Skermanella rosea: one gene and its partner. The main gene of each other region encodes a partner of the protein of the gene in region 2 in a complex. Links are inferred from orthologs where the notes say so. Each region holds a gene or a part of one and is shown on either strand. Other genes may lie near its edges.

Evidence for each region.
Region 1: the proteins of ccmE (region 2) and ccmB are in contact, whole or in part, in a solved structure (PDB 8CE8), measured with the Escherichia coli proteins. The link is inferred for Skermanella rosea from one-to-one orthologs.

What each region holds. Positions count from the first base shown.
Region 1 is NZ_CP086111.1:5,979,168-5,990,451, reverse strand. The notes cover bases 6,082-8,998. They hold ccmB (heme exporter protein CcmB), read left to right. Parts: upstream 6,082-7,165; coding sequence 7,166-7,831; downstream 7,832-8,998. Other genes in these bases: JL101_RS27990 (NAD-glutamate dehydrogenase), read left to right, coding at 7,972-8,998; ccmA (heme ABC exporter ATP-binding protein CcmA), read left to right, coding at 6,516-7,169; cobB (Sir2 family NAD+-dependent deacetylase), read left to right, coding at 6,082-6,418. Outside these bases: iron response transcriptional regulator IrrA, read left to right, coding at 55-486; JL101_RS28045 (rubrerythrin family protein), read left to right, coding at 632-1,048; JL101_RS28040 (SH3 domain-containing protein), read right to left, coding at 1,077-1,616; JL101_RS28035 (2-hydroxyacid dehydrogenase), read left to right, coding at 1,830-2,819; JL101_RS28030 (hypothetical protein), read left to right, coding at 2,837-3,172; JL101_RS28025 (exopolysaccharide biosynthesis protein), read left to right, coding at 3,198-3,854; JL101_RS28020 (fructosamine kinase family protein), read right to left, coding at 3,864-4,691; JL101_RS28015 (low molecular weight protein-tyrosine-phosphatase), read right to left, coding at 4,672-5,178; JL101_RS28010 (DUF6314 family protein), read right to left, coding at 5,181-5,618; more of cobB, read left to right, coding at 5,696-6,081; more of JL101_RS27990, read left to right, coding at 8,999-11,284. UniProt on the Escherichia coli protein: Required for the export of heme to the periplasm for the biogenesis of c-type cytochromes.
Region 2 is NZ_CP086111.1:5,726,663-5,737,909, reverse strand. The notes cover bases 6,445-9,324. They hold ccmE (cytochrome c maturation protein CcmE), read right to left. Parts: upstream 8,195-9,324; coding sequence 7,694-8,194; downstream 6,445-7,693. Other genes in these bases: JL101_RS26730 (hypothetical protein), read left to right, coding at 8,844-9,324; ccmD (heme exporter protein CcmD), read right to left, coding at 8,191-8,436; JL101_RS26745 (heme lyase CcmF/NrfE family subunit), read right to left, coding at 6,445-7,689. In the rest of the region: JL101_RS26780 (ABC transporter permease), read right to left, coding at 1-534; JL101_RS26775 (ABC transporter permease), read right to left, coding at 539-1,243; JL101_RS26770 (transporter substrate-binding domain-containing protein), read right to left, coding at 1,279-2,124; JL101_RS26765 (ABC transporter ATP-binding protein), read right to left, coding at 2,185-2,994; c-type cytochrome biogenesis protein CcmI, read right to left, coding at 3,244-4,665; JL101_RS26755 (cytochrome c-type biogenesis protein), read right to left, coding at 4,670-5,149; JL101_RS26750 (DsbE family thiol:disulfide interchange protein), read right to left, coding at 5,146-5,676; more of JL101_RS26745, read right to left, coding at 5,701-6,444; more of JL101_RS26730, read left to right, coding at 9,325-11,247. UniProt on the Escherichia coli protein: Heme chaperone required for the biogenesis of c-type cytochromes. Transiently binds heme delivered by CcmC and transfers the heme to apo-cytochromes in a process facilitated by CcmF and CcmH.

The DNA of each region.
Region 1 (11,284 bases), 250 kb from region 2 along the record:
CGGTGAATTTCGAGGCACCTTTCATTGGTGTCCAACCGCTACCATATGCGAACCATGACTGGAACACGCCCCTTCAAGCACGTCCTCGACCGGCTTCAGCAGGCCGGCCTTCGCCCGACGCGTCAGCGGCTGGCACTTGCCCGCCTGCTCTTCGACAAGGCCGACCGCCATGTCACGGCGGAACAGCTTCACGGCGAGGCGACCGACGCCGAGGTGAGGGTGTCGCTGGCGACGGTCTACAACACGTTGCACCAGTTCACCGATGCGGGATTGCTGCGCGAAGTGGTCGTCGAGGCAGGGCGCTCCTATTTCGACACCAACGTGGCCGACCACCACCATTTCTTCTTCGAAGGGTCGGGCAATCTCCAGGACATCCCGAGCGAGAGCGTGACAGTCGCCCACCTGCCCCAGGCGCCTGCGGGGACCAGGGTGGCGCGCGTCGACGTGATTATCCGCCTGATGCCGGAAGACCCGGCGGCGGGCTGATCGGTCATTTCCGGACCCGGATCAGTTTCGGTTATTACCGGTTGATTGACTCCTACCTCCTTCGGGATGCATAAGGTGCCGGGATGGTTGGACCCGGCCCGGCCGGCGGCGCGATCGGGACCGTCCCCAAGATGAGGAGGATGGAATGTCGCTCTCGGGGTCCAGGACGGAACAGAACCTGAAGGCGGCCTTCGCCAGCGAGAGCCAGGCGAACCGGCGTTATCTCTATTTCGCCCAGCAGGCCGACGTGGAAGGCTTCCACGACGCCGCCGCGGCGTTCCGGACGACGGCCGAGGGGGAGACCGGGCACGCGCACGGGCATCTCGAATTCCTCCAGGAAGTCGGGGACCCGGCCACCGGGAAGCCGATCGGCACCACCCGGCAGAACCTGGCCGCCGCCATCGCGGGCGAGACCTTCGAGGCCGCCGAGATGTACCTGACGATGGCGCGCACCGCCCGCGAGGAGGGCTTCGACGAGGTCGCCGACTGGTTCGAAACGCTCGCGAAGGCGGAGAAAGCCCATGCCGCCCGGTTCCAGAAAGTCCTGGACCGGCTGGAGTGACCGGGCGGGGGCCGCGACGGGACCACTCCTACTCGATGGATTCGGCCGGATAGACGCCCCAGAATTCGGACCGCTGGAGCCAGCCGCGGTAGCCGTCGACATTGACCTCGCACCAGGCCTGCTCGCAGCGCAGCAGCTTCCCGGCGACGCCGGGCTCCACCTTGGCAAGGCCCGCCGCGGCATCGCCGGCGGCGCGGCGCAGCACGCGCACGCCGCCCGTGACGATCATGGCGCGCTTGCCCGACAGCATGCTCTGATGGACCCAGCCCTCGGTGCCTTCCCAGTCGCGGATGCGTCTCCAGGTGTCGAACTCGGCGGTGATCTCCACAGGGATGTCGCGCTTCACGAAGACCCACTCCACCGGATAGCGCGTGCCCGGCCCGGTCCGCACGTTGACTTCCGCCGAGCGGAGCGAGACGAAGCGCGGAACCGGCAGGCCCGTCGGAGGAGCCATGCCGGGGACCGACTCGGGCTCCTGCGCGAGCGCCTCGGGAGCGGAAAGCGTGGCGGGCAGCAGCAGGGCGCCGAAGCAGATGGCGAGAATGCCGAAACGGGCGGCAGATATCATGGACGCGAACTCAGGTCTGTAACGGGTCTGGAAAGCCCTGGAACGGGCTATTGCCTCAATGTGGCGGGGATATGACCGCCCCGAGGCGGCTCAGCCTAGACCAAGTCCGTTAAGAGGTGGTCACCCGCCGGATGCCGGATGTTACCGCGTCGCTGGACAAGACGGCACGGCGCTTGGTATGGCAAGGCGAAGCCGCCAGGGAGATCCGGTCCGATGCCCGAGAAGAAGAAACCCGTCGTCGTCGTCACCCGCAAGCTGCCGGACGTGATCGAGACGCGGATGATGGAGCTGTTCGACACCCGCCTCAACCACGACGACACGCCGCCGACCGCGGCGGAACTGATCGAGGCCGTCAAGACCGCGGACGTGCTGGTGCCCACGGTGACCGATCGGATCGACGCGCGCGTCCTGTCCCAGGCCGGTCCGAACCTGCGGCTGATCGCCTCGTTCGGCACCGGCGTGGATCATATCGACCTGAAGACCGCCCGCCAGCGCGGCATCACGGTCACCAACACGCCCGGCGTGCTGACCGAGGACACGGCCGATATGACCATGGCGCTCCTGCTCGCGGTGTCGCGCCGCCTGTCGGAGGGTGAGCGGCTGGTCCGGTCGGGCGAGTGGAAGGGCTGGGGCCCGACCACCATGCTGGGCCACCGGATCTGGGGCAAGCGCCTGGGCATCATCGGCCTGGGCCGGATCGGGCAGGCGCTCGCCAAGCGCGCCCGCGGATTCGGCCTGTCGATCCATTACCACAACCGCCGCCGCGTCCATCCCGAGATCGAGGGCGAGCTGGAAGCGACGTACTGGGAGAGCCTGGACCAGATGCTGGCGCGGATGGACATCGTCTCCATCAACTGCCCGCACACCCCGGCCACGTACCACCTGCTGTCGGCCCGCCGCCTGCAGCTGCTGCGGCCCCACTGCTACATCGTCAACACCTCGCGCGGCGAGGTGGTGGACGAGAACGCCCTGACCCGCATGCTCCAGAAGGGCGAGCTGGCCGGGGCCGGGCTCGACGTGTTCGAGCACGAGCCGGCGATCAATCCCAAGCTGCTGACGCTGGACAACGTCGTCCTGCTGCCCCACATGGGTTCGGCGACCATCGAGGGCCGCATCGACATGGGCGAGAAGGTGATCATCAACATCAAGACCTTCGCCGACGGCCACGCCCCGCCGGACCGCGTGCTCGAAGCGATGTTCTGAGCGCTCCGGCAGCCTATATGACGGGTACCGGCACCGGCGGGCCGGTACCCGACGACGCCAGGGAGCTTCAGATGACCGATCCGTGGGAGCGGCGCGACCGGCGAGGACGCAGGACGGCGCGCACCGTCCTGCTGAAGGTGCTGCTGCCGCTCGCCGTGATCGGCGCCAGCGTGGCGGTGCTGGTCATGCTGCACCTGGACGGCACCTTGAGGCTGTTCCTGGACCAGCAGTCCATGTTCGGCATGATCGCCGTGGTCCTGGTGCTCAACCTGGTCGGATTCGCCTTCATCTACATGCTCTCGATGGTCTGGAAATCGGTCAAGCACGACCTCCTGAACCTTCGCGACCCCTGATCGAGGCCGGAGAGCGGTTTCCGACATGCCAGACGAAATGTTGCCGCACGCGAAGCACGCGACCTCCCCCCATGGGCGCCCGCGGGCGTCCGAACTGCTGGACATCTTCGTGGAAGGGCATCCCGACGACCGGATCGTGCTGGGAGACCTGATCACGCTGCTGGGCGACCGGGCCTTCGGGGCGCTGCTGCTGATCTTCGCCCTGCCCAACATGATCCCGGTGCCCCTGCCCGGCCTGTCCACCGTGCTGGGCCTGCCGATGGTGCTGTTCGCGGCCCAGCTGATGCTGGGCCACCCGGCGCCCTGGCTGCCCGCCCGGCTGGCACGCCTGACCGTCAGGCGGGAGACTTTCCTGACCATGGTCGGTGCCACCCGGCGCTATCTGGTGTGGGCCGAGCGCCTGCTCAGGCCGCGCTGGTCGGTCCTGACCGACGGCCCGGGCGAGCGGCTGCTGGGCGCGGTTTGCCTCGTGCTCTCGCTGATCCTGATCCTGCCGATCCCGCTCGGCAACCTGCTGCCCGCGTTCGCCGTGGCCTTGATGGCGCTGGGGCTGCTGGAGAAGGACGGCGTCTGCGTGACCATCGGCCTGTGCGTCGCCGCCAGCAGCGTCACGGTCGTGGTCGCCGTGGTCGTCCTGATCGTCGAGGCGGCGGTGCTGCTGTACCGGCAGCTGTTCCCCTGAGGGGTGCGATCAGCCGAAGCGGTTCACGATGCGGGCGACCTGCCCGCGGTAGCTGCCGCCGAACAGGCGGACATGGACCAGCAGGGGGTAGAGGTTATAGAGGTCGCGGCGCACCTCGAAGAAGCCGGGCCGGATCGGGCGAAGCTCGTGGTAGCGGCGGAAGAAGGGCTCGCCGAAGGTGCCGAACAGGGTGCTGAAGGCCAGTTCGATCTCCGGATCGGCATGATGGATCGCCGGGTCGATGAAGCCGGCGACGCGGCCCCGGAATGCCAGCACGTTGCCGCCCCACAGGTCGCCGTGGATCAGGCTCGGCGGGGCGGGCTCGCCGATCAGGTCGGGCAGCCGGGCGGCAAGCCGCTCGATCGCGGCCATCAGGGCGCCGTCGATTCGCCGCTCGTCCAATGCCTTGCGCGCCATGTGCATCAGGCGGTGGTCGCGGAAAAAGGCGATCCAGTCGTCCGACTCAGGGTTCGGCTGGGGCAGCGGGCCGATCAGCGTGTCCTGCGGAAAACCGTAGCGGGCGGCACCGATGCCGTGCAGCGCCGCGACCAGTTCGGCGGCGTGCTCCTGGGCCGAAGCGGTCAGGCCGCCGTCGCTCTCGACGTGGGACATCACCAGAAGGCGGTCGTCGGCGTGGAACAGCTCCGGCACCGGCAGGCGGGAATGCTCCGCGAGATGGCGCAGCATCATGCCTTCGAGCGCCAGCCCCTTGCCGCTCTTGGCAACGACCCGCCGCCCGTCCGCGAGGTCGAGCAGCCACAGCTCGGCGGCGTTGCCGCCGGCCAGCGGCTTGGCCGAGGCGACGGTTCCGACGCCGTCAGGAATCTTCGGCGGCATGGACATGGACGGCTCCCGGCCGGGAATGGCGGAGCTGGTCGAGCAGGCCGGACGCGGCGGCCTCGACCAGGTCGAGCACTTCGGTGAAGTGGGTGCCTTCGCCGTAATAGGGGTCGGGCACCTCGCGCCGGGGGGCGTCGGGCGCATAGTCCATGAACAGCCTGACGCGGTCCCTGGCCCCGTCGGGTGCCATGCGGACGAGTTGGTCGTAATGCCCCTGGTCCATCGCGAGGATCAGGTCGAATTCCTCGAAGTCGGCCGGCTTCACCCGGCGGGCCCGCAGGTCGCCGATATCGACGCCGCGCTTCGCGGCTGCCGCGACGGAGCGCCGGTCGGGCGGCTCGCCGACATGGTAGCCGTGGGTCCCGGCGCTGTCGGTCTCGATCCTGCCGGCCAGCCCGGCCTCGGCGACGAGGTGCCGGAACACCCCTTCGGCGGTGGGGGAGCGGCATATGTTGCCGGTGCATACGAACAGGACCTTGACCATCGCTACTCCTCCGGAACCGGAACGCGGCTGTACCGCGTCATCATGTCATAGTCCTTGCGCGGTCCCGTGACCAGCCAGCGGACGGTCCAGGCGTCATGGCCCTCGACCCGGAAGCCGCCGCGGTAGACGTCGGCGCCGCAATGGTGCAGAACCTCGGCAGTGCCGTCCGACAGGTCCAGGTCGTGGAACGGCGAGCCGTCGTGGCGGAAGACCATCGCGCGCCGCGGCCCGTCCGGGAAGCTATAGCGGTAGGTCTGATCGGCCGGCCCGGCATGGTCGCCGAAGCGCAGGGTGCCGGTTTCCCGCAGCAACAGATCCCCGCCGGCTCCCTGCTCGAAAAGCGCTGTCCCGTCGAACGAGCCGTCCTGCCCCAGCCGGGCGTCACGCACGGTGCGGACGATGCGCCACGCGCCCGCCAGGAATGCGCGCAGATCCGCCACCGCATGGACTCTTCCGTTGGCCCCGGCCGGGGTCGCCTCTAAACTCACGCAACCTCTCCCGCTTCGGAAAAAGCATCATGATGTTAAAGCCTTCCGACCGGATCGTCATCCTGACAGGCGCCGGCATCTCCAAGGAATCGGGCCTGGACACGTTCCGCTGCGCCGGCGGCGTATGGGAACGGGTGCGGCTGGAGGACGTCGCGACGCCCGAGGGCTACGCCCGCGACCCCGACATGGTCCACCGCTTCTACAACGACCGGCGGCGCGGATTGCTCCAGGCCGATGTCCGGCCGAACGCCGCCCACGACGCCCTGGCCCGGCTGGAGCGGGAATGGCCCGGCGAGGTCCTGCTGGTGACCCAGAACATCGACGACCTGCACGAGCGCGCGGGATCGCGCAATTTGATCCACATGCACGGCGAGCTGTTGAAGGCCCGGTGCGGCGTGTGCGGCGCGATCTCCGAGATCCGCGCCGACCTGTCCGTGGAGGATGATTGCGCCGACTGCGGGGCCGTCGCCGAGATGCGCCCCCACGTGGTCTGGTTCGGCGAGATGCCCCTGGAAATGGAGCGCATTTATCAGAACCTTGCCACTTCGGCCCTGTTCGTGTCAATCGGAACCTCCGGAAACGTGTATCCCGCCGCGGGATTCGTGCAGGAAGCGCGGATCAACGGCGCCCACACCGTCGAGCTGAACCTGGAACCGTCGGAAGGCGCCACCCTGTTCGACGAGAAGATCTACGGCCCCGCCACCGGGGCGGTGCCGGCCTTCGTCGAGCGGCTGCTGGCGCTGAAGCGGTGACGCAGCCGGCCCGAATGCCCTTGGCAGCGGTGGCGGGGTGCTGTACCACTCGGCACCCGCCCGGTTTTTCAACCTTCATGCCGACCGCTCCGCGCCCATGCCCCTGTTCGCCGGTACCGACCTGACCTGCCTGCGCGGCGAGCGGCTGGTGTTCCAGGATCTCTCGTTCGCGGTTCCGGCCGGCGGCGCGCTGGTGCTGCTGGGGCCGAACGGCAGCGGGAAGTCCAGCCTGCTGCGGCTGATGGCCGGGCTGCTGCGGCCCTTCTCCGGAAGCATGAGCTGGGACGGCGTGCCGGTGTCCGACGATCCGGACGTGCACCGGGCGCGCATCCATTATGTCGGCCATCTCGACGCCGTGAAGCCGGTGCTGTCGGCGCGGGAGAACCTGGCCTTCTGGGCTGCCATGGGGGGAGCCGCCGATCCCGGCGGCGCGGCGCTGGCCGCCCTGGAGCGGCTGGGCGTGCCGCACATCGCCGACATCCCGGGCCGCTACCTGTCCGCCGGGCAGAAGCGGCGGCTGAACTTGGCGCGCATCCTGGCGGCGCCGGCGCCGCTGTGGCTGCTGGATGAGCCGTCGGTGGCGCTCGACCGGGCCGGCATCGGGCAGCTCGAGGCGGCGATCGCCGACCACCGCGCGGGCGGGGGGATCGTCGTGGTCTCGACCCATGCGGAGATCGCCCTGCCCGGCGCCTCGACCCTGCATCTGGACGACTTCGCCCTGGCGGCGGAAACGGAAGAGGCCGGATTATGAACCGCTTCCTCAAGCTGGTGTCGCGCGACCTGCGGTTGGCGCTGCGGCAGGGATCGGACGCCACGGTCGCGGTGATGTTCTTCGTGCTGTGCGTGGTGCTGTTCCCGTTCGGCGTCGGGCCGGAGCCGAACATCCTGGCCCGCATCGCCGCGGGGGTGATCTGGGTGGCGGCGCTGCTGGCGTCGCTGCTGTCGCTGGAGCGGCTGTTCCAGAACGACTACGAGGATGGCAGCCTGGAACTGCTGACCCTGTCCAGCCTGCCGCTGGAGGCGGTGGTGTTCGCCAAGGTGCTGGCGCACTGGCTGGTCACCGGCCTGCCGCTGATCGTGGCGGCCCCGCTGCTGGCGCTGCTGCTGAACATGGAGCCGGCGGGCTTTCCCGTGCTGGTCGCGACGCTGCTGATCGGCACGCCGACGCTGAGCCTGATCGGGGCGATCGGCGCCGCGCTGACCCTGGGCGCCCGGCGCGGCGGCGTGCTGCTGTCGCTGCTGATCCTGCCGCTCTACATCCCCGTGCTGATCTTCGGGGCCGGCGCGATCGACGCGTCCCTGTCCGGCTTCACCGCGCGGCCGCACCTGCTGCTGCTGGGCGGATTGCTGGTCGCGGCGCTGCCGCTGGCGCCCTGGGCCGGGGCCGCGGCGCTGCGCCAAGCGATCGAGTAGAGCGAGTAGGGCAGGTCCGGCCGGAAGGTCATAGGCCCGTCACGCAACCTTCCCCCACGGACCCATGTTCACCTGCTACACTCGGGTCCGAACAGAAGCGGTGAAAACCGCCGAAGCGGACCGCATTACGGGAGGCAGGCATGGCCCTCAAGGCCGAACAACTTAAAGGCGAGCTGACCGAGCAGATCGTCAGCCGCGTTCGCGACCGATTGAACCGCGACCGGGCCGACATGGCCGAACGGTTCGTCCGCCAGTTCTATGCCAACGTGCCCCCCGACGACCTGCTGGAATCCAGCCCCGACCAGCTCTACAGCGCGGCGCTGTCGATCTGGCAGTTCGCCGCCCAGCGGCAGGAGCGGACCGCCCGGGTCCGGGCCTATCACCCGCAGGTCGACGAGCACGGCTGGCAGTCCGGCCATACCGTGGTCGAGATCGTCAACGACGACATGCCGTTCCTGGTCGATTCGGTCACGGCGGAGCTGAACCGCCAGGGCCTGACCGTCCATCTGGTGATCCACCCCGTGGTGCGGGTGCGCCGCGACGCGTCGGGCCGCCTGACCGACCTGTACGAGCCGCAGGCCGCCCCGGCCGAGGCCGTGCCCGAATCCTTCATGCATATCGAGGTGGACGAGCAGACCGACCCCCAGTTCCTGGAGCGGATCGCCCAGGGGATCGAGAAGGTGCTGGCCGACGTGCGCGCCGCAGTCGAGGACTGGAAGGCGATGCACGAGCCCATGGGGCGCATCATGGCCGGCGTGGACTCCATGCCGGACGCGCTGCCCGAGGCGGAGCTGAACGAGGCGCGGGATTTCCTGCACTGGCTGAGCGACGACAATTTCACGTTCCTGGGCTATCGCCTCTACCGGTTCGAGGGCGAGGGCGACGAGGCCCGGCTGACCCCGGTCCCCGGCGAGGGGCTGGGCATCCTGCGCAACGACGACATCCGGGTGTTCGACGGGCTGCGCAACTTCGCCTCCCTGCCGCCCGACGCCCAGCAGTTCCTGCGCCAGCCGCGCCTGCTGCTGGTGACCAAGTCGAACCGCCGCGCCACGGTGCACCGCCCGGCCCTGATGGACAGCATCTTCATCAAGGCCTACGACGACGACGGGAAGGTGGTCGGCGAGCACCTGTTCGTGGGATTGTTCACGTCGGCCGCCTACAGCGCCAGCGCCCGCGACATCCCGTTCCTGCGCAACAAGGTGGCCCGGGTGCTGGAGCGCGCCGGGTTCGATCCGCGCAGCCACGACGGCAAGGCGCTGACCCATATCCTGGAGAATTTCCCCCGGGACGAACTGTTCCAGATCACCGACAACGAGCTGTACGAGATCGCGATCGGGGTGCTTCACCTGCAGGAGCGCCAGCGCACCGCCCTGTTCATCCGCCGCGACCCGTTCGAGCGCTTCATGACCTGCCTGGTCTATGTCCCGCGCGACCGCTACGACACCGACCTGCGCCGGCGCATCCAGGCGATCCTGGAGCGCGCCTTCGACGGAACCTGCTCCGCCTTCTTCACGCAGCTGGCCGAGAGCGTGCTGGCGCGGGTCCAGTTCGTCATCGAAACGAAGCCCGGCGGCATTCCCGATTACGATGCCGGGGAGATCGAGGAACGGCTGATCGAGGCGAGCCGCGCCTGGCCCGACCGCTTGCAGGACGCCCTGGTCGAAGCCCGCGGCGAGGAGGAGGGGCTGCGCCTGCACCGGCGCTACTCCGCGTCCTTCGACGTGGGATACCGGGACCGTTTCGGCGCCGAACTGGCCGTCTACGACATCGAGCGGATCGAGGAGGTGCTCCATACCGGGCGCCTGGGCCTGAACCTCTACCGGCCGATCGAGGCCGGCGAGACCGAGCTTTACCTGAAGCTCTACCATGACGGCGGGCAGGTGGCCCTGTCCGACATCCTGCCCATGCTGGAGCATATGGGCGTCAAGGTGATCTCGGAGGGCGGACCGTTCGAGGTGACGATCCCCGGCCGGATCGAGCCGGTCTGGATCCATGACTTCGCCATGACCAGCCGGGCCGGCATCGCCGTGGACCTGGGCCGCGTGCGGCAGGCGTTCCAGGACGCGTTCCTGCGGGTCTGGGAAGGCCGGATGGAGGACGACGGCTTCAACCGGCTGGTGATCCGCGCCGGGCTGGGCTGGCGCGACATCACCATGCTGCGGGCCTATGCCAAGTATCTGCGCCAGATCCGCTTCCAGTTCAGCCAGGACTACATGGAGGACACGCTGGCCGGCCACGCCGCCATCACGCGGCTGATCGTCCGGCTGTTCCAGACCCTGCACGACCCGGACCGGCGGGCGACGCCGGGCGGCGCCGACGAGGCGCAGGTCGCGGTCAACGGGCTGCTGGTGGAGATCGACCACGCGCTGGACGAGGTCGCCAACCTGGACGAGGACCGCATCCTGCGCCGGTTCCTCAACCTCGTGCGCTGCACCCTGCGGACCAACTATTTCCAGAAGGCCGAGGACGGCGGGGTCAAGCCCTACCTGTCCATGAAGCTGGACAGCCGGGGCGTGGACGAGCTGCCCCTGCCCCGCCCCATGGTCGAGGTCTGGGTCTACAGCCCGCGGGTCGAGGCGATCCATCTGCGCGGCGGCAAGGTCGCCCGCGGCGGCATCCGCTGGTCCGACCGGCGCGAGGATTTCCGCACCGAGATCCTGGGCCTGATGAAGGCGCAGATGGTCAAGAACGCGGTCATCGTGCCCGTGGGGTCGAAGGGCGGCTTCGTGGTCAAGCGCCCGCCGCCGGCCGATGCCGGCCGCGAGGTGCTGATGGCCGAGGTGATCGAGTGCTACAAGACGCTGATGCGGGGCCTGCTCGACATCACCGACAACTTCGCGGCCGACGGGTCGGTCGTGCCGCCGCCGCGGGTGGTCCGGATCGACGGCGACGACCCGTACCTGGTGGTGGCGGCCGACAAGGGCACGGCGACCTTCTCCGACATCGCCAACGGCGTGTCGCTGGACTATGGGTTCTGGCTGGGCGACGCCTTCGCGTCGGGCGGGTCGCGCGGGTACGACCACAAGAAGATGGGCATCACCGCGCGCGGCGCCTGGGAGTCGGTCAAGCGACACTTCCGCGAGATCGGCGTGGATTGCCAGACCCAGGACTTCACCTGCGTCGGCGTCGGCGACATGTCGGGCGACGTGTTCGGCAACGGCATGCTGCTGTCGCGCCACACGAAGCTGGTGGGCGCCTTCAACCACCTGCACATCTTCTGCGATCCGAACCCGGATCCGGCGACCAGCTTCGAGGAGCGGCGCCGGCTGTTCGACCTGCCGCGCTCGACCTGGGCTGACTATGACGCGGGGCTGCTGTCGCCGGGCGGCGCCATCTTCGACCGCAAGGCCAAGTCGCTGAAGCTGTCGCCCGAGATCCAGGCCCGTTTCGGCCTGACCCGCGACAAGGTGACCCCGGTGGAGCTGATCCAGGCGATGCTCCGGGGGCAAGTGG
Region 2 (11,247 bases):
GATCTCCAGCAGGGTGATGGTGCTGGCGAGCGAGCTGGCCTTGACCATCAGGATGACCTCGTTGCCGTAGGCGGGCAGCGCCTGCCGGACCGCGATCGGCGCCACGATCCGGCGGAACACCAGGAAGCGGGAGAACCCGCAGGCGCGCGCCGCCTCGATCTGGCCGTGCGGCACGGACTGGATGCCGCCGCGGATCATCTCGCTGGTATAGGCGGCCGTGTTGAGCGTCAGCGCCAGGATGCCGCACCAGTAGGGCTCCCGCAGGATCTCCCAGAAGATGCTGGCGCGGACTGCCTGGAACTGGCCCAGCCCGTAATAGATCAGGAAGATCTGGACCAGCAGCGGCGTGCCCCGGAAGACGAACACGTAGGCCCCGGCGATCGCGGACAGGACGCGGTTGGCCGACAGCCGCATCCAGGCGACGCCGGACGCCAGCACGAAGCCGAACAGCAGGGCCAGCCCGACCAGCTGGAGCGTCACCGGAACGCCGGCCAGCAGCGTCGGCACCGCACTCCACATCACCGACAGGTTCATGGTCTCAGGCCCGCCTTACGCCGCGGTTGGAATAGCGCTCGGCCCGGTCGAACGCGACGGTCGAGAGCGAGGTGAGTACCAGGTACAGCGCCGCCGCCACCGTGTAGAACAGGAACGGGTCGCGGGTGACGCCGGCCGCGACCTGGGCGGAGCGCATCAGCTCCGCCAGGGCCGTGACCGAGATCAGCGCCGTGTCCTTCAGGGTGAGCTGCCAGACATTGCCGAGGCCGGGCAGGGCGTAGCGCAAGGTCTGGGGCAGCAGGATGCGGAAGAAGATCTGGCTCCTGCGCATCCCCACGGCGCGCCCGGCCTCGATCTGGCCGAACGGCACCGCCTGGATGGCGCCCCGGATCACCTCGGTCGAATAGGCGCCGGAGATCAGCCCGACCGACAGCACGCCGATGGTGAAGGCGTTGACCTCGATATAGTCGGTGTAGCCGAACACCGCGGCTATGGCCATGATCGCGTTGCCGCTGCCGAAGAACAGCAGGTATATGACCAGCAGCTCGGGCACGCCGCGCACTACCGTGGTGTAGACCTCGGCGATGCCGCGGGTGACGATGCCGCCGTTCAGCTTGGCGGTGGCGCCCAGCGCCCCGAACACCTGGCCCAGCGCGAACGAGCAGAGCGCCACCGCAAGCGTCATCAGCGTGCCGCGGACCAGCTCGTCGCCCCAGCCGGTGTCGCCCCAGGCGAGCAGGTCAAGCATGACGCGGGATCCGGCTTCCGGTCACCCCCGGGCCCTTACTTGATCGACGTGTCGTAGCCGAACCACTGGGTCGTCAGCTTCGTGATGGTGCCGTCGGCGGTGGCCTCCTTGATCGCCTTGTCCAGCTTGGCCTGGAGCTCGGTGTCGGCCTTGCGGACGCCGGCGCCGACGCCCTCGCCCAGGACGCCGCGCGAGAAGGCGGGGCCGAACTTGGTGATGTCCTTGTTCTGGTCGCCGGCCTTGATCAGGCCCTCGATCGCGGAGCGGTCGGCGACGATGGCGTCGATCCGGCCGGACACCAGGTCGAGGCCGAGATTGTCCACCTTGTCGTAGGTCCTGACCTCGACGCCGGGCATCAGCTGCTCCAGCATGTTCTGCTGGATCGTGGAGACCTGGACTCCCACGGTCTTGCCCTTGACCGCGGCACCGGTCTGGTCGATCAGCTTCTGCTCGTCCGGGGTGATCTCGGCCATGTCCACGGCCGTCGTCGGCAGGTTCTGGTCGAGCAGCGGGCTGCCCTTCATGGCGGCGAAGACGGTCGGCTCGGTGGCGTAGGGGCCGGCGAACGAGATGACCTGCTTGCGCTCGTCGGTGATCGACATGCCGGCCATGATGACGTCGTACTTCCGCGACTGGAGCCCGGGGATGATGCCGTCCCAATCCTGGGCCATCACTTCGCAGGTGGCGCCGATGCGCTTGCACAGCTCGGCCGCCAGGTCGATCTCGAACCCGATCAGCTTGCCCGAGGCGTCCATGCCGTTCCAGGGGAGGTAGGCGCCTTCGGTGGCGATCCGCACCTTGGTCTGCGCCTGGGCCTGCGGGACGCCGGCGGCGGCGATCAGGATCATGCCGGTTGCGATGGCTGCGAGGGTCTTCTTCAAGATACGGTCTCTCCTGTTCATCGACTTTTCGTCGCTGTTCTGTCGGTATTTTCTAGTTGGTCAGAGATTGCGTGCCAGGAACTGGCGGCAGCGCTCGGACTGGGGATCGACCAGCACCTGGTCGGGCGGTCCCCGTTCCTCGATGCGGCCCTGGTGCAGGAAGATGACCTCGCTCGACACTTCGCGGGCGAAGCCCATCTCGTGCGTCACGACGATCATGGTCATGCCCTCGTCGGCGAGCTGGCGCATCACGCGGAGCACCTCGCCGACCAGTTCGGGGTCGAGCGCCGAGGTCGGCTCGTCGAACAGCATCACCTTGGGCTGCATGGCCAGCGCCCGGGCGATGGCGACCCGCTGCTGCTGCCCGCCGGAGAGATGGCTGGGATAGGCCTTGGACTTGGCTTCCAGCCCGACTTTCTCCAGGAGCGCCTCGGCTCGGGCGATCGCCTCGGCCTTCGGGACGCCCAGGACATGGACCGGCGCCTCGATCACGTTCTGGAGCACCGTCATGTGGCTCCACAGGTTGAACCCCTGGAACACCATGCCGAGCCGGGACCGGATGCGATCGACCTGTCGCGGGTCGGCCGGCACCGCGTGGTGGCGGCCCTGCTTCATCCGGATCAGCTCGCCGTTGACCCAGACGCGGCCTTCGTCGGGTGTCTCCAGCAGGTTGATGCAGCGCAGGAAGGTGCTCTTGCCCGACCCGCTCGACCCGATCATGGAGATCACGTCGCCCTCGTGGGCGACCAGCGAGACGCCCTTCAGCACCTCGAGCTGCCCGAACCGCTTGTGGAGATCTTCGACGACGATGGCCGCCCCGGGGTCGGGGCTGGGGATCTGGTTCGCTGGCGGCGGCTGTGACAGGGCCATGCTTCCGATCTGACTGCTACCGATATGACCGCAACAGGCTATCCGGGCAGCCGCTGCGGCGCAAATCCGATTTTCCACATCACTCCAATTTGAGGCGAAGCCGCGCCGCCGCCCGGGAGGACGGTTGCCAGGGAGCGTGCCGTTGGTTATCCACAGATGAACGCAGATGGACACAGATACTTGCCCCTATCTGTGTCCATCTGCGTTCATCTGTGGGCAATAAAAGGCCACCGTCCCGTTTGATCCCGGTCAGCCGCCCTGCTTCAGGCGGTCGAGGAGCGACTGGACCTCGGCGTGCTCGGGCGAGCCGGGCTGGAGCTGGGTCAGCAGCCGGCCCCAGAGCTGGGAGGCCTCGGCGGTGTTGGCGGCGCGGGCGGCGTCCAGGCCGACGAAGTAGAGCGCCTGCGGGTTGTCGGGCTGGATCTTCAGCACGTCGCGCAGCACCGCCACGGCGGGGGCGGGCGGGGCGTCCTGGTCGCCGCCCGAGGCGATCAGGGCGTCGGCATAGGCCGTCAGCAGGTCGACCCGGCCGGGAGCTGCCTTGACCCCGGACGCCAGGGCCTCCGTCGCCTTGTCCCGCTCGCCCAGCACCCTGTAGGCGCGGCCCAGGCGGAGCCAGCCGTCGGCATCGTTCGGGTTGTCCTTCAGGCGGCTGGCGAGCCCGTCCACCATGCTCCGGATCATGGCGTCGCGCTGTTCCGCGGTCATGTCGGCGGCGCCGGCCATCTGCTCGCGCGTCGGGCCGGGGGCGGTCCCCGGGGCGGGCGCCGCCTGGGCCTGGGAGGGCGGCAGCGGCTGGGGCATCACCGTGGCGGCATCGACCCCGAGCTGGCCGGCGGTGTCGGTGATGCGCTGGCGCACCGTAGGTAGCCAGGGCGCGTCGGCCGGGCTCTCCGCCGCCAGGGCGACCCAGCGGTCGAGCGCGCCGCGCAGATCGCCGGCCTGGGCGCGGGCGAGCGCCAAATAATAGCGGGCGCGGGCGTCCTTCGGGTCGGCCTGGAGCACGGCGTCGAAGGTGCGGACCGCCTCCTCCGGCACCACGCCCTGGTTGGCCGCGGTCATCGCCTCCGCGTAGGAGGACAGGATGCCGGTGTCCTTGCCCTGGCTGACGCCGACGGCGTTCCGGTAGGCCTCGGCGCTGTCCCCGAACCGGCCCATGCGGGTATAGGTCTGGGCGATCAGCAGCCAGCCCTGGAGGTCGCCGGGCTCGTCCCTCAGGTGCTGCTCCAGCTTGGCGATGGCCTGCATCACCTCGCCCGGCGGGCCGCCGCCCGGCGCTGTTTCACGTGAAGCGAAGGGTTGCGCCGGCAGGTCGGGATGGCCGGTCGGGATATAGACGGCCAGAGCCCCCAGCGGGATCAGCGCGCACAGCGCCAGCGCCACCCAGCGGCTGCCCCGCCCGGGCGACACGGCGCCGGACGCCGTTTCGCGCTCGCCCTCGTCCGCCACGGCCAGCATGCGGCGGCCGATCTCGGCACGGGCGGCCTGGGCCTGCCGCTCGTCGATCACGCCGCGGGAGAGGTCGCGGTCCAGTTCCGCCAGCTGGTCGCGGTAGACCTCCAGGTCGTAGGCGGCACGGCCCGCGGCCGAGTGCCGGGCGCGCAGGAGCGGGGTGAGGACCAGGGCGGTCACGGCCGCCGTCATCAGGGCGGCGACGATCCAGAACAGCATGGTATCAGGCATCCTCGCGCAGCAGCCGGTCGAGCCGCTGGCGTTCCTCGGGAGTCAGCGGAGCGGCGGTCTCGCCGCCGGCCACGGCGCGGTGGCGGCCGCGCAGGAACAGCGCCGCGCCGATCCCGCCCAGCAGCAGCACGACCGCCGGGCCGATCCACAGCACGTAGGTGCTGGCCTTGAAGGGCGGGCGCAGCAGCACGTAGTCGCCGTAGCGCGCGGTGACGTAGTCGAGCACCCCGGCGTTGTCGTCGCCCGCCGCCAGCCGCTGGCGCACCAGCACCCGCAGGTCGCGGGCGAGCGGCGCGTTGCTGTCGTCGATCGACTGGTTCTGGCAGACCAGGCAGCGCAGTTCCTTGCTGATCTCGCGCGCCCGAGCCTCCATCGCCGGGTCCTTCATCACCTCGTCGGGCTGGACCGCCAGGACGGGCGAGGAGACGCACAGGAGGAGGGCGGCGAGGCCGGCCCGCAGGTGCGCCCTCATCCCTGGAGCTCCCGGATCAGCGGCAGGATGGTGCGCTCGACCTCGTCCGGCATCACGGGACCCACGACCTTGTAGCGGATCCGGCCTTCGGCATCGATCACGTAGGTCTCCGGCACGCCGTAGACGCCCCAGTCGATCGAGACCCTGCCGTCCTGGTCGGCGCCGATCGCGGCATAGGGGTTGCCGCCCTGGTTCAGCCAGCGGACCGCGTCCTCCGGCTTGTCCTTGTAGTTGATCGCCTTCACGGTGACGCCCTGCTCGCGGGCGAGGCGCATCAGCACGGGATGCTCGACCCGGCAGGGCACGCACCAGGAGGCGAACACGTTGACCAGCTGGACCTCGCCCTTGAGGTCCGAGGTCGCCAAGCCCTTGCCGTCGTTCAGCAGCGGCGGCAGGGCGAATTCAGGCACCGGCTTGTCGATCAGGGCCGACGGCACGACCGAGGGGTCGCGGGTCAGGCCTATGGCGAAGTACCCGGCCAGGACCACGAACAGGGCCAGCGGCAGGATGTAGATAAGGCGGCGCATCTCGGGGGTTCCTGTACGGGCGGTCTATTCGGCCGGCTGGGGCACGGGCTGCCGGCTCCGCCGGCGTTCCGGCACGCCGATTCGGAAGCGCCGGTCGCTGAGCGAGACGCAGCCGCCCGCCACCATGATCACGCAGCCGATCCAGATCCAGGGGACCAGCGGGTGGTGGTACAGGCGGGTCGCGTAGCCGCCGGTGCCCTCCTGCTCCTGGCCCAGCACGACATAGAGGTCGGACACCCAGTTGGTCCGGATCGCGGCCTCGGTGGTCGACATGCGGGCGACCGGGAACCAGCGCTCCTCCGGGTGCAGCGTCGCGATCACCTCGCCGTCGCGGATCACCGTGAAGGTGGCCGATTTGGCTTGGTAGTTGGCGACCTGGGCCTGGTGGACCTCGTCGAACCGGATGTCGTAACCGGCGATCTGTGCCGTGTCGCCCGGACGCATCAGCTGGATGCGCTCCGTCATCCAGGCGGCCGACCCGGTCATGCCGGCGATCGCGACGCCCATGCCGGCATGGGCGATGGTCATGCCCCAGCTCGACCGCGGCAGCCCCTTGGCGCGGCGCCAGCTTTCCCCGAGGGGGGCGCGGAACAGCCTGATCCGGTCGGCCAGCTCGGCGATGGCGCCGAAGAAGGCCCAGGCCGCCAGCGCCACGCCGAGCAGCGCCAGCACCGGCCCGCCCTGGTAGGCGTAGAGGGCGCCCAGCACGCAGATCACGGTCAGCAATGCCGCGAACTTCAGCCGCGCCAGCGCGCCGGCCAGGTCGGCGCGCTTCCAGGCCAGCAGCGGTCCGACCGACATGGCGGCGACCAGCGGCACCATCAGCGGGATGAAGGTCGCGTTGAAGAAGGGCGGCCCGACCGACACCTTGCCGGCGCCGATCGCGTCCAGGAACAGCGGGTAGAGGGTGCCCAGGAACACGGTCGCGGTCGCGGTGGACAGCAGCAGGTTGTTCAGCACCAGCGAGCCCTCGCGGCTGACCGGGGCGAACAGCCCGCCCATCTTCATGGACGGCGCGCGGATCGCGTAGAGCAGCAGCGCCCCCGCCGTGGCGACGACCAGCAGCACCAGGATGAAGACGCCGCGGGCGGGATCGACCGCGAAGGCGTGGACCGACGTCAGCACGCCCGACCGGACCAGGAAGGTGCCGATCAGCGACAGCGCGAAGGTCAGGATCGCCAGCAGGATGGTCCAGCTCTTCAGCGCGTCGCGCTTCTCCACCACGATGGCGGAGTGCAGCAGCGCGGTGCCGGCCAGCCAGGGCATGAAGGAGGCGTTCTCGACCGGGTCCCAGAACCACCAGCCGCCCCAGCCCAGCTCGTAATAGGCCCACCACGATCCCAGCGCGATGCCGAGCGTCAGGCCGGCCCAGGCGGCCAGCGTCCAGGGCCGCACCCAGCGCGCCCAGGCGGGATCGACCCTGCCCTCGATCAGGGCGGCCACGGCGAAGGAGAAGGCCATGGAGAAGCCGACATAGCCGAAATACAGGAACGGCGGGTGGAAGGCGAGGCCGGGGTCCTGGAGCAGCGGGTTGAGGTCGGTCCCGTCGAGCGGGGCCGGATCGATCCGGATGAAGGGATTGCTGGTCGCCAGGATGAACAGCAGGAAGCCGATGCCGATCATCGCCTGGACCGACAGGACCCGCGCCTTCAGCGTCGGCGGCAGGTTGCGGCCGAACAGGGCGACGGCGGCCCCGAACAGGGCCAGGATCAGCACCCACAGGACCATCGAGCCCTCGTGGTTGCCCCAGACGCCCGACACCTTGTAGAGCATCGGCTTCATGGAGTGGCTGTTCTCGACCACGTTCAGCACGCTGAAGTCGGACACCACGTAGGCGTAGGTCAGCGCCAGGAAGCTGACCAGGATCATGGCGAACTGGCCGATCGCGGCCGGCTTCGCGACCTCCATCCAGGCGGCGTCGCCGCGCGCGGCGCCGATCAGCGGCAGGGTCGCTTGGACCAGCGCCAGGAACAGTGCCAGGACCAGGGCGTAATGGCCCAGTTCGGGGATCACGGCGTTACTCCTTGGGGGCGGGAGTCAGGGGACCGGTCGCGGACGCCGGCACGGGGGCTTCCAGCGACTTGGTCGCGTGCTGGGGGGCGCCGGCGCGGGTCAGCGCGTCGGCCACCTCGGGCGGCATGTAGTTCTCGTCGTGCTTGGCCAGCACCTCGCGCGCGACGAACACGCCGTCGGGGCGCAGGCGCCCCTCGGCGACGACGCCCTGCCCCTCGCGGAACAGGTCGGGCACGATGCCGGCATAGGTAACGGGAACGGACTTGGCGGTGTCGGTGACCCGGAACTCGATCGTCAGACCGTCGGGCAGGCGCTTGACGCTGTTCTCCTCCACCAGCCCGCCCAGGCGGAAGCTGCGCTCGCCGACCTGCTGGGCCGCGAGGTCGGACGGGCTGTAGAAGAAGACCAGGTTGTCCTCGAACGCGGTCAGCGCCAGCGCGGTCGCGGTGCCCAGGCCCAGCAGGGCGAGGCCCAGCATGTAGAGGCGGCGTTTCTTGCGGGTCATCCTTCGTGTCCTTCCGCGGCGGGCAATCCCGACGGTGCCGGGGCCGATGGGGCAGGGCCGCTGTCGCGGCGGTTCCGGTCGCGCCGCCGCGGGCGGCTCGTCTCCAGGGTCTTCAGCAGCGCTTCGTGGCGGCGGAGGCCGCGCAGGCTGACGACCAGCATGCCCACGAGAAAGACGGCCGCGACCCCGTAGGCCGGCCAGACATAGGCGGCATAGCCGCCCATCGAAAAGAACTCAGCCATGATCCTGCCAGTTGATCCCTCGCCGGGCACTCTCCAGGGCGCCCTTGACCGCCTTCATGCTTACCAGTTCTCCCACCAAGCCGTCATCTCACCAGAATGCGCCGATTGAAAGGCAATAAGCCTTGCCGGTCTATCGCCCATTTGGTCCGTGATGTCGGGACGGACACAGGGTCGCGACGCCATGACGCATGTCGGGGCGGATCTTCGCCGCCTTCCGGGATCCTCCGGCACTATGACAGCGGGGCCGGGGACAGACAAGCCGGGGGGCGGCGGCTGTGACAATCGCGCTGTGCCGGGCCTGCGGACCGTCCTCCCCGATGGACTTAACCCCGAAGGTCTAATACCCTGGAGAAAGAACCGGTCGCGACTCAACCGCACCGGGCTGTCCTTCCGAAGGGAAACCCCGGATGTCCCGATCCTTCCTGTCCCGTCTCCTGGTCCCCGCCCTCGCCCTGTGCGGCCTGCTCGCGGCGGGCGCGGCCCTCGCGGCGCCGGCCTGCACGGCGGCCCGGCCGACCCCGATGGTGCCGACGGACGGCGCCCTGTGCGCCTCGCTGGCCGAGGCGGTGCGGAAGCCGGGCGCCCTGCCGCTCGACCAGTACGAGACGAAGCTGGGGGACTATCTGCGCAATTTCTGCCACCGGGACACGGCCGCGGGGTGGGTGCGGGACAAGCGGGTGCGCGACACCGGCCCCTATACCGCCAGCCTCCAGGACGGCCAATGGGTCGGGACCTATGCCGGGACCCACGCGCCGGTGGTGATCTGGTACTCGCCCGAGATGGTGGAGTGGCTGAAGGTGAACCGCCCGTCCGACGAGGCCGCCGCCCCGGCGGACCCGGCGCCGGTTCCCGACGGCGCCATCATGGTCAAGGAGATGTTCCCGGCGCCGGCTGCGGCCTGCGACGGGGTCGATCCGCTCAATCTCCTTCCGACCAGCGGCGCCGCCATCATGGTGCGCGACGCCCAGGCGTCCCACGACGGCTGGTTCTGGGGCTGGTTCGGCTGGAGCGGCTGGGCGCCGGACTGGCCGCCCGGACCGACCAACCCGCTGGCCAACATGGGCTTCGGCCAGTACTGCCTGAACTGCCACGCCTCGGCCAAGGACGGTTACACCTTCGCCAGCCTGAAGAACATGCTGGGCCAGCCGGGCGAGCCGCTGGTCTTCCTCAGCCAGCACTTCTTCGAGGCCCCGGCGCCCGAGATCCATCACCGGCTGGTCAGCCTGCCGACCGACGACGCGGCGCGGCTGGGCCAGCCGCAATACGCCTTCGATCCCGACGTGGCCGCCGGGTTGAAGGTCGCCGGGCTGCCCAGGCCGACCTGGGAGACGGTGTCGAAGATGCCGTCCCAGACCTATGACAGCGTCTGGGTCAAGGCCGGCGGCCCCGGCGCCGCCAGCGAGTTCGTCACCTCCGACCAGTGCATGGGCTGCCACGACGCCGGCAGCACCGGCCTGCAGTTCGACATGACCCGGCCGAACCCCCACGGCGCCAAGCTGCTGAACCTGTCGCCCTATGCCACGTGGTGGACCTCGCCCATGGGGCTGGCCGGACGCGACCCGATCTTCTTCGCCCAGCTCGCCAGCGAGACCCAGACCTTCCATCCCGAGAGCGCGGACCTGGTGGAGAACACCTGCCTGGGCTGCCACGGCATCCTGGGCCAGCGCCAGTTCACGGTGGACAAGTTCGCCGAGACCGGCAAGTGCCAGGACTTCCTGCGGTCCTTCGCCAACGCGGTGCCGTTTCCCGCCGGCAACCCGGGCGCCGTGCACGCGCCGTACGGCGCGCTGGCGCGCGACGGCGTCTCCTGCACCGCCTGCCACCGCATGGCGCTGGGGGCGGAGGCGACGGCTCAGTTCAAGGACGCGCCGCAGAACGCCTGCATCGCCGAGCGGCAGGCCTTCCTGAACCCGGACAATACCGGCTTCGCCCGGACCTTCACCGGCAGCTTCCTGGTCGGCCGGCCGGACACGATCTTCGGCCCCTTCAAGGACCCCAAGGTCAAGCCGATGGAGCAGGCGCTGGGCAACCGGCCGGAATACCACGCCGCGATCACCAATTCCGAGACCTGCGGCACCTGCCACACGGTCCATCTGCCGGTGCTCGACAAGGGCAAGGTGCTGACCCACGTCTACGAGCAGACGACATATCCGGAATGGGCCTTCAGCGCCTACCGCACCGGCGAGGGCGTGGACGGCAAGCTGCCCGGCGGGCCGGGGGCCACGCCCGCGAGCTGCCAGGACTGCCACATGCCGAGCAAGGACCCGTCCGGCAAGCCGTACCGCAGCAAGATCGCGAGTATCCAGGAATATTCCAACTTCCCCCAGGCCGAGAACAACCTGGGACCCGAGGACATCGACCTGCCCGTGCGCGACGGCTTCGCCCAGCACACGCTGGTCGGGCTGAACGTCTTCTTCACCCGGATGGCCCAGCAGTTCCCCGACATCCTGGGCATCCGCACCCAGGACCCGATGCTGGTGTCCAAGGGCGTAGATCCCCTGCTCCGGACCGAGCAGGCGATGCTGGACCAAGCCTCCGGCGGCACCGCCGCCATAGCGGTGACGGGGGTGGAGACGGACGGCGGCAACCTCCGGGCGACCGTCGCGGTCACCAGCAAGACCGGCCACAAGCTGCCGTCGGGCGTCGGCTTCCGCCGCGCCTTCATCGAATTCGACGTGCTCGACGCCAACGGCAACGTGCTGTGGGCCTCGGGCCGGACCAACGGCGCCGGCGTCATCGTGGACGAGGCGGGCAAGCCGGTCGCCGGCGAGCTGTGGTGGAAGGACGACTGCTCCGGCCGGGCCAATGCCG